DNA from 3 places in the Arthrobacter sp. BB-1 genome. Region 1 is predicted to be linked to each of the others. Evidence: riboswitches for the same ligand, from Rfam matches in the RefSeq annotation. Region 1 holds a riboswitch; each other region holds the start of a gene.

The links. Region 1 has a riboswitch for thiamine pyrophosphate ahead of FHJ30_RS18885 (ECF transporter S component). Riboswitches for the same ligand answer to the same signal wherever they lie in the genome.
Region 2: it holds a riboswitch for thiamine pyrophosphate, as region 1 does, so the genes downstream of both, thiC (phosphomethylpyrimidine synthase ThiC) here and FHJ30_RS18885 (ECF transporter S component) in region 1, are expected to answer to the same signal.
Region 3: it holds a riboswitch for thiamine pyrophosphate, as region 1 does, so the genes downstream of both, thiD (bifunctional hydroxymethylpyrimidine kinase/phosphomethylpyrimidine kinase) here and FHJ30_RS18885 (ECF transporter S component) in region 1, are expected to answer to the same signal.

Annotation. Positions count from the first base shown of each region.
Region 1 is NZ_VDEV01000034.1:5,995-8,252, reverse strand. It holds gene FHJ30_RS18890 (heme-degrading domain-containing protein) at 42-584, opposite strand; TPP riboswitch at 670-810, shown strand; gene FHJ30_RS18885 (ECF transporter S component) at 876-1,499, shown strand; gene FHJ30_RS18880 (ABC transporter ATP-binding protein) at 1,499-2,258, shown strand, end outside.
Region 2 is NZ_VDEV01000022.1:44,344-46,601, forward strand. It holds gene FHJ30_RS12055 (amidohydrolase family protein) at 1-672, opposite strand, end outside; TPP riboswitch at 763-870, shown strand; gene thiC (phosphomethylpyrimidine synthase ThiC) at 871-2,258, shown strand, end outside.
Region 3 is NZ_VDEV01000019.1:279,451-281,708, forward strand. It holds gene thiD (bifunctional hydroxymethylpyrimidine kinase/phosphomethylpyrimidine kinase) at 1-1,294, opposite strand, end outside; TPP riboswitch at 1,302-1,399, opposite strand; gene FHJ30_RS11635 (Rne/Rng family ribonuclease) at 1,528-2,258, opposite strand, start outside.

The DNA.
Region 1 (2,258 bases):
GATTACTAATAAATGCTAAGCAGCCTTTGTATTTGTGAGGGTCAGTCCGCTCCCGCGGAGTGGAGGATTTCGCGCAGGGCTTCGACCACCAGGTTGTGGTCCTGCACCTGGGGAAGACCCGAAACCGTAACGGTGGCCACGGCCCCGACGCCGGCGACGTACAGCGGGAAGGAGCCGCCGTGCGCCGCGTACCGGCTCTCATCGAACCATCCCTGGTCCTCGATCCGGCCACCGCGAAGCCGTCCGCGGAGCCCCACCAGCAAGGAAGGGATCTCGTACCGGGCGGCTGTGCGCTGCTTGGCCCGGATCCAGTGCTCGTTGTCCGGCGTCGCGCCGGGCAGGGCCACATGGAACAGCACCTGCTCACCCTTGGTGATGTCAATCGCGATGGGCAGCCCGCGCTCCTTGCCCAGCTCCACGAGGAGCAGCCCCAGGTTCAGGGAATCGTCAAGGGAGAATCCGGGAAACTGCAGTTCGCGGACCTCGCCTTCAATCCGGGCGATCAATTCCTCCAGCGAGCCCTCCGGCTGTGCAGCATCGGAATCGGGATCATATCCGGTCACATCCGGCGGATTGGCAGTCATGGCCCACAATCTACCCCTCCTGCGGTATAAACTGGACAACGCCCAACAGGGCAATTGCAGCAAGTCATTTCAACCAAAAGCAACATTCAAACGACAGGGGAGCGCCGCCGTCGGGCATCACTGGCCATGCCAGGATCCGCAGGTGGGCGCTGAGAGTGCGGACAGCCGCAGACCCTCGAACCTGATCCGGTTAGTACCGGCGTAAGGGAGTCGAGCTTCTCGAAGTGCGCGCAGCGGCAGCAGTGCCGGCAGGCGTGTCCACTTTCCCCTCCTGTTTCCCAGGAGGATTACATGGCAACAACAGCAGTCAAGAAGACCACCAGCAAGTCCTGGCGCGTCGTGGACATCGTGGTCTCGGCCCTGATCGCCATCGCCGGCGGCGTCATTTTCTGGGCCTGGTCCCAGGGCGCGGCCGCAGTATCAGGGCCCATGAACGCCGTCTACCCGCCCCTGACGGGCCTGATTGCCGGCGGCTGGATGATTCCGGCAGTTCTGGGCATGCTCATCATCCGCAAGCCGGGCGCTGCTCTGTTCTGTGAGACGGTTGCGGCCACCGGCGAGCTGCTCATGGGGTCCCAGTACGGTGCTTCGGTGCTGTTCTCCGGCTTCGTGCAGGGGCTGGGCGCGGAAATCATTTTCGCGATCTTCGTCTACCGGAAGTTCAACCTGCCTGTGGCACTGCTGGCCGGTGCCGCCGCAGGCCTCTTCTGTGGCCTGAACGACTCCTTCGCTCCGTGGGGCTGGAACATCGCCTACTCCGGCGGGGATAAGCTGGCGTACATCGTCTTCACCGCCATCTCCGGAGCCATCATCGCCGGCGCCCTGTCCTGGATCGCCACCCGCGGCCTGGCCAGGACCGGGGTCCTGAGCTCCTTCGCGTCGCGGAAGGCAGCTACGGAGCCCGTCTTCTCCTGATGTCCGCCCCTTCCCGCCAGGGCGCCTCCACTGCAGTGCGTCCCGCCGCCGTCACAGCCAGGGGCTGGGGCTGGCGGCATGCCGGGCGCGCCAAGCCGGCAGTCCATGCCCTGGACCTGGACATCCGCCCCGGGGAGCGCGTGCTGCTCCTGGGCCCTTCCGGGGCCGGCAAGTCCACCCTCCTGCATGCTTTGGCGGGGGTGCTGGGGGATGTGAACGACGACGGCGGCGCGGCAGGAGATTCCGACGAGTCGGGTTCGCTGCTGGTTGACGGGGCCGCCCCCCGCGAGCAGCGCGGGCGGGCCGGCCTGATGCAGCAGGACCCCGAAACACAGGTGGTCCTGTCGCGTTTGGGCGACGACGCCGCCTTCGGCGCCGAGAACCTCGCCGTGCCCCGCGACGCCATCTGGACCCGCGTGCACGAGGCGCTGGACGACGTCGGACTTTCACACCTTCCGCTGGACCACCCCACGTCGGTGCTCTCCGGCGGGCAGAAACAGCGGCTGGCGCTGGCGGGCATCCTTGCCATGCGTCCCGGCCTGATCCTGCTGGACGAGCCCACCGCCAACCTGGACCCTGCCGGCGTGCTGGAGGTCCGCGACGCCGTGGAGCGGTGCTTGGACAAAACCGGCGCCACGCTGGTGGTGGTGGAACACCGCGTGTCCGTGTGGAAGGACCTGGTGGACCGGATCGTGGTGCTGCAGCCAGGCACCGATTCGACGGACGCCGTGCTGCTGGATGGCCCGCCGGACCAGGTGC
Region 2 (2,258 bases), on a different contig from region 1:
GGGATCGGCCTGCGCCGCGATGTCCGGGAACGTGGCAATGTTGATCAAAGTGGGCACGATGGGTACCCGCTGCTCCACAAACCGGGGAAGGTGGCGTGGCAGCAGGCCGGTGGCATGCTCCACGCAGTCGATGCCGGCATCCAGCACGTCGTCGAGCGTCTCTTCGGCAAAGCAGTGCGCGGTAACGCGCGCACCCTCATCGTGGGCGGCCTGGACTGCATCACGGACGACGGCGGCAGGAAAGGACGGGGCCAGGTCGCCGGCATAGCGGTCGATCCAGTCCCCCACGAGTTTGACCCAGCCGTCACCGTCCCGGGCCTGCTTGCGGACAGCCTCCACCAGGCCGTCCGGCTCAACCTCTTCCGCGTCGCTCCCGCCCTGCAGCCACCTGGTGTCGGCAGGGGATCCTGCGTCCCGGACCAACAGCGTGCCGGCTATCAAGTCCGTCCGGGCCTGGTCCCCGGCGGTGGCCGCATCCACTGCACCTCCCACCCCCAAGCCGATGTGGCAGTGGGCATCCACGAAGCCCGGCAGCACCCAGCCGGCCAGGATCCTGTCCGGCGCCTTCGCCGGTTGGCGGAACGTCAGCCTGCCGTTAATGGACCACAGGCCGCGGGCCTCGCTGTCCGGCCCGGTAAGCACAGTTCCGGTGAACTGGATGATTTCTGGCATGGCCTTCCTCTCCTCGCCCGGACAGGCTAGCACCGGCCAACGTGGCAAGGCCCCCTCGCGTTTGCCCTTGCGGGCGTGTGGTAGCTTTCATCTTGACCACACGGGTGCCCCTGCAGGGGCTGAGATCGGGCTGACGCAGCCTGCGACCGTCGAACCTGTCCGGGTAATGCCGGCGAAGGAAGTGAGTATTCCTTGAGTATGCAAACTGCACAGCTGAACCCTGCCCACAACCCGCCAGTCGCGGAGGAAACCAGCCAAAACCAGCCTGCTGTCACGCAATCCCTGAAGTCCCGCTCGTTGGCGTTTGTCCACGATGAGGCGGCGGGCATCCGGGTACCCGTCACGGAAATAGAGCTGACGGACTCACCGAACGGGCAGCCCAACGGCCCGTTCCGGACCTACCGGACGGCAGGGCCCGGGAGCGACCCCGTCCGCGGCCTCCTTCCCGTCCGGACGGACTGGATCGAAGCGCGCGGGCACACCGAGGCGTACAGCGGCAGGGAACGGAACCTGCTCGACGACGGCCGCTCGGCTGTCCGCCGGGGCGCTGCCAGCGCGGAGTGGAAGGGAGCGCGCCCCGTGCCCCGCCGCGCCGTCGACGGCAGGACCGTGACGCAAATGCACTATGCGCGGCAGGGCGTCATCACCCCGGAGATGCGTTTCGTGGCGCTGCGGGAGAACTGCGATGTGGAACTGGTCCGCAGCGAACTGGCTGCGGGCCGCGCCATCATCCCGAGCAACATCAACCACCCTGAGTCCGAGCCGATGATCATCGGCAAGGCCTTCCTGGTGAAGATCAACGCGAACATCGGCAACTCTGCGGTCACGTCCTCGATCGCCGAGGAGGTGGACAAACTGCAGTGGGCCACCCAATGGGGCGCGGACACGGTGATGGACCTTTCCACCGGAGATGACATCCACACCACCCGCGAATGGATTATCCGCAACTCGCCCGTGCCAATCGGCACCGTCCCCATCTACCAGGCGCTCGAGAAGGTCAATGGGGAAGCCAATGCCCTTACGTGGGAGGTTTTCCGCGACACCGTTATTGAGCAGTGCGAGCAGGGTGTGGACTACATGACCATCCACGCCGGGGTCCTGCTCCGGTACGTTCCCCTGACGGCAAACCGGGTCACCGGCATCGTGTCCCGCGGCGGTTCCATCATGGCCGGCTGGTGCCTGGCGCACCACCGGGAGAACTTCCTCTACACCCACTTTGACGAGCTCTGCGAGATTTTCGCACGGTACGACGTCGCGTTTTCCCTGGGCGACGGCCTGCGGCCCGGGGCGACGGCGGACGCCAACGACGCAGCGCAATTCGCCGAACTGGACACGCTGGCGGAGCTGACGCAGCGCGCCTGGGAATACGACGTCCAGGTGATGGTTGAGGGTCCGGGCCACATCCCGTTCCACCTGGTCCGCGAAAACGTGGAGCGCCAGCAGGAGCTGTGCAAGGGTGCGCCCTTCTACACGCTCGGGCCGCTGGTGACGGACGTGGCGCCGGGCTATGACCACATCACCTCGGCCATCGGTGCCACCGAGATCGCCCGCTACGGCACCGCCATGCTGTGTTATGTCACGCCCAA
Region 3 (2,258 bases), on a different contig from region 1:
CGGCCTCGGCATACAGCCAGAAGCAGGGCAGGACCGCTGCCGCCAGCACGGCATAGCTGCCCGACGCCGATGCCGCCAGCAGGTGGTCCACGTAGGACTTTGTCACGGGCCCCGGTTCGGACTGGACCTCGCGGGATGCCAGCCAGGAGCGGTGCAGTTCGGATTCGACTTCCAGGCACTGCTGGGCGGAGCGTGCCCAGAAGAGCTGTTCCGCTTCAGTCGGGGCGAGGGCGCTGGCGCGCGCAAGCACCCGTGAATAGCCGTTGAGGTAGATGGCATCCTGGGCCAGATAGTAGGCGAACTGGTCCTCGGCCAGGCCACCGGAGGCAAGGTCCTCGATGAACGCCAGGGCATAGATGGCTTCCAGGTGCTTCTCCGCTTCAGTCCACAGTTGCCCGGCGAAGCTTCCCTCGGCCGGCGCCTGCAGGTGGTGGAAATGGTGGACGGGCCCGTTGCCTGATCCCACGGCCAGCCGGCCTGATGTTTCCAGCGCACCCGCCAGCCAGGGCTTGACCTCTCGGAGGGCGGCCTCCCAGTCCCCCAGCCGCGGCTGGACGGTGGCCATGGCCGAGGAGAGCGAACAGCCGGTGCCGTGGCTGTTCCGCGTTGCCACCCGCTTCCCCTGAACCACCACCACTTCCTGGCTCAGCCTGCCGCTGGTATCGACCAGGGCATCGGGGCACTGGTCCCCCGCCAGGTGGCCGCCCTTAACCAGCACGGTTGCCCCTGTGGCTGCGGAGAGCCGGCGGCCCTGTTCCACCGCACCTTCCCAGCTCTCCTGCACAGGCCCGCCAACCAGCATGGCAAGCTCTGCCAGGTTGGGGGTGATGAGGTGGGCCAGGGGCAACAGGTCGCGGAGGGCCGCCTCTGCGGACTCCTGGAGGAGCCGGTCGCCGCTGGTGGCCACCATGACCGGGTCAAGGACCACGACGCCGGGACGCACCTTTTCGAGCCATGCCCGGACAGCGTGGACCACGGCGGCGTCGCCCAGCATGCCGATCTTCACGGCATCGATGCTGATGTCATCGCTGATTGCGTCGAGTTGCTGGGTGAGGAAGGCCACCGGCGGAACGTGGACGGCACGCACTCCGCAGGTGTTCTGCGCGGTAAGTGCCGTAACGACGGCCATCCCGTAGCCTCCGTGTGCAGCGATGCTCTTCAGGTCTGCCTGGATGCCGGCGCCGCCGGAAGGGTCAGAGCCGGCGATGGACAGGACCCGGGGTAGCTCCCGGCCCGAACCCGGCTGGGCGGCAGGACGGGTTTCGGGAGCTTCCTGCAGGATGGCGGTGGGCATTGCAAGGGTGGTGGACAAGAGACATCCCTTCGCCGGTGCTAACCGGACAGGTTCAACGGGTGTGGATCTCAGCCGGCCCTCTGCGCGGCACCCCGTGTCGATTCACCAGCCTAGCTTTTTTGCCGTGCGGAAGGTGAAGGTGACGCGGCGGCGTTTACAGGCTTAAATACCGGATGCCCGGCCGTCCACGGGTGGTGGGCGGCCGGGCATCCGGGCGTTTCGTGTGCAGTGGCTTAGAGCTCCGAAGCGGGAACCCCAACACCCAGGATGATGGGCTCCTCCGCGGGCTTGCCGTTGCCTTGCCCGGTGGCACCTGCCTGGTCGGCTCCCGGCGCTTTTGCAGAATGTGAGTGCCCTGCCGCCGCAGCGGGGACATTCTCGCGGTGCTGGACGGAGGTCTCGTTGGCCGCACCCTGGGCACGGCTGGCGCTGCGGTTGCGGCGTGCCCGGCGCGGGCGGGACTGTTCCAGGGTGTGGTCGGAATAGTCCTTCTCCGGCACGGCAGGGGCAGCCTGGGGCTGCTCAGGCCCGGCCTGTGGAACAACCGCCTGCGGCGCCTCGGCCTGCGCAGCCCGGACCTGCTCCGGTTCCCGCTGCTCCAGTTCCTGCTCCCGCCGTCCGGGCTGCTCAGCCTTTTCTTCGGCAGCAGGCTCACCAAGGTGGGCGAAGGCTTCGGCGAGCCGGTCAAGCGTCAGGGCCGGCTTCGGCTGCTGCTCCTCCGCGTGCTCCACGAAGGGCAGGGCAACTTTCTCCCCGCCAAAGGTGAGGACGGCAGCGGGCCTGGAGGCGTCGCCGTCGTGCTTCTCCGGCTCTGCCGGCGCCGCGGGCTGGGCCTGCGGAGCCTGCCTTGCCGCGGCTACCTCGTCGTCGTGCAGGTGGGCGGCGTGTGCTGCCGCAGCGATGTTGGCCAGGGCAAGCCTGGTGGCTTCCGCCTTGGCGTGCCGCTCGGCGTCCGTGGGGTCGG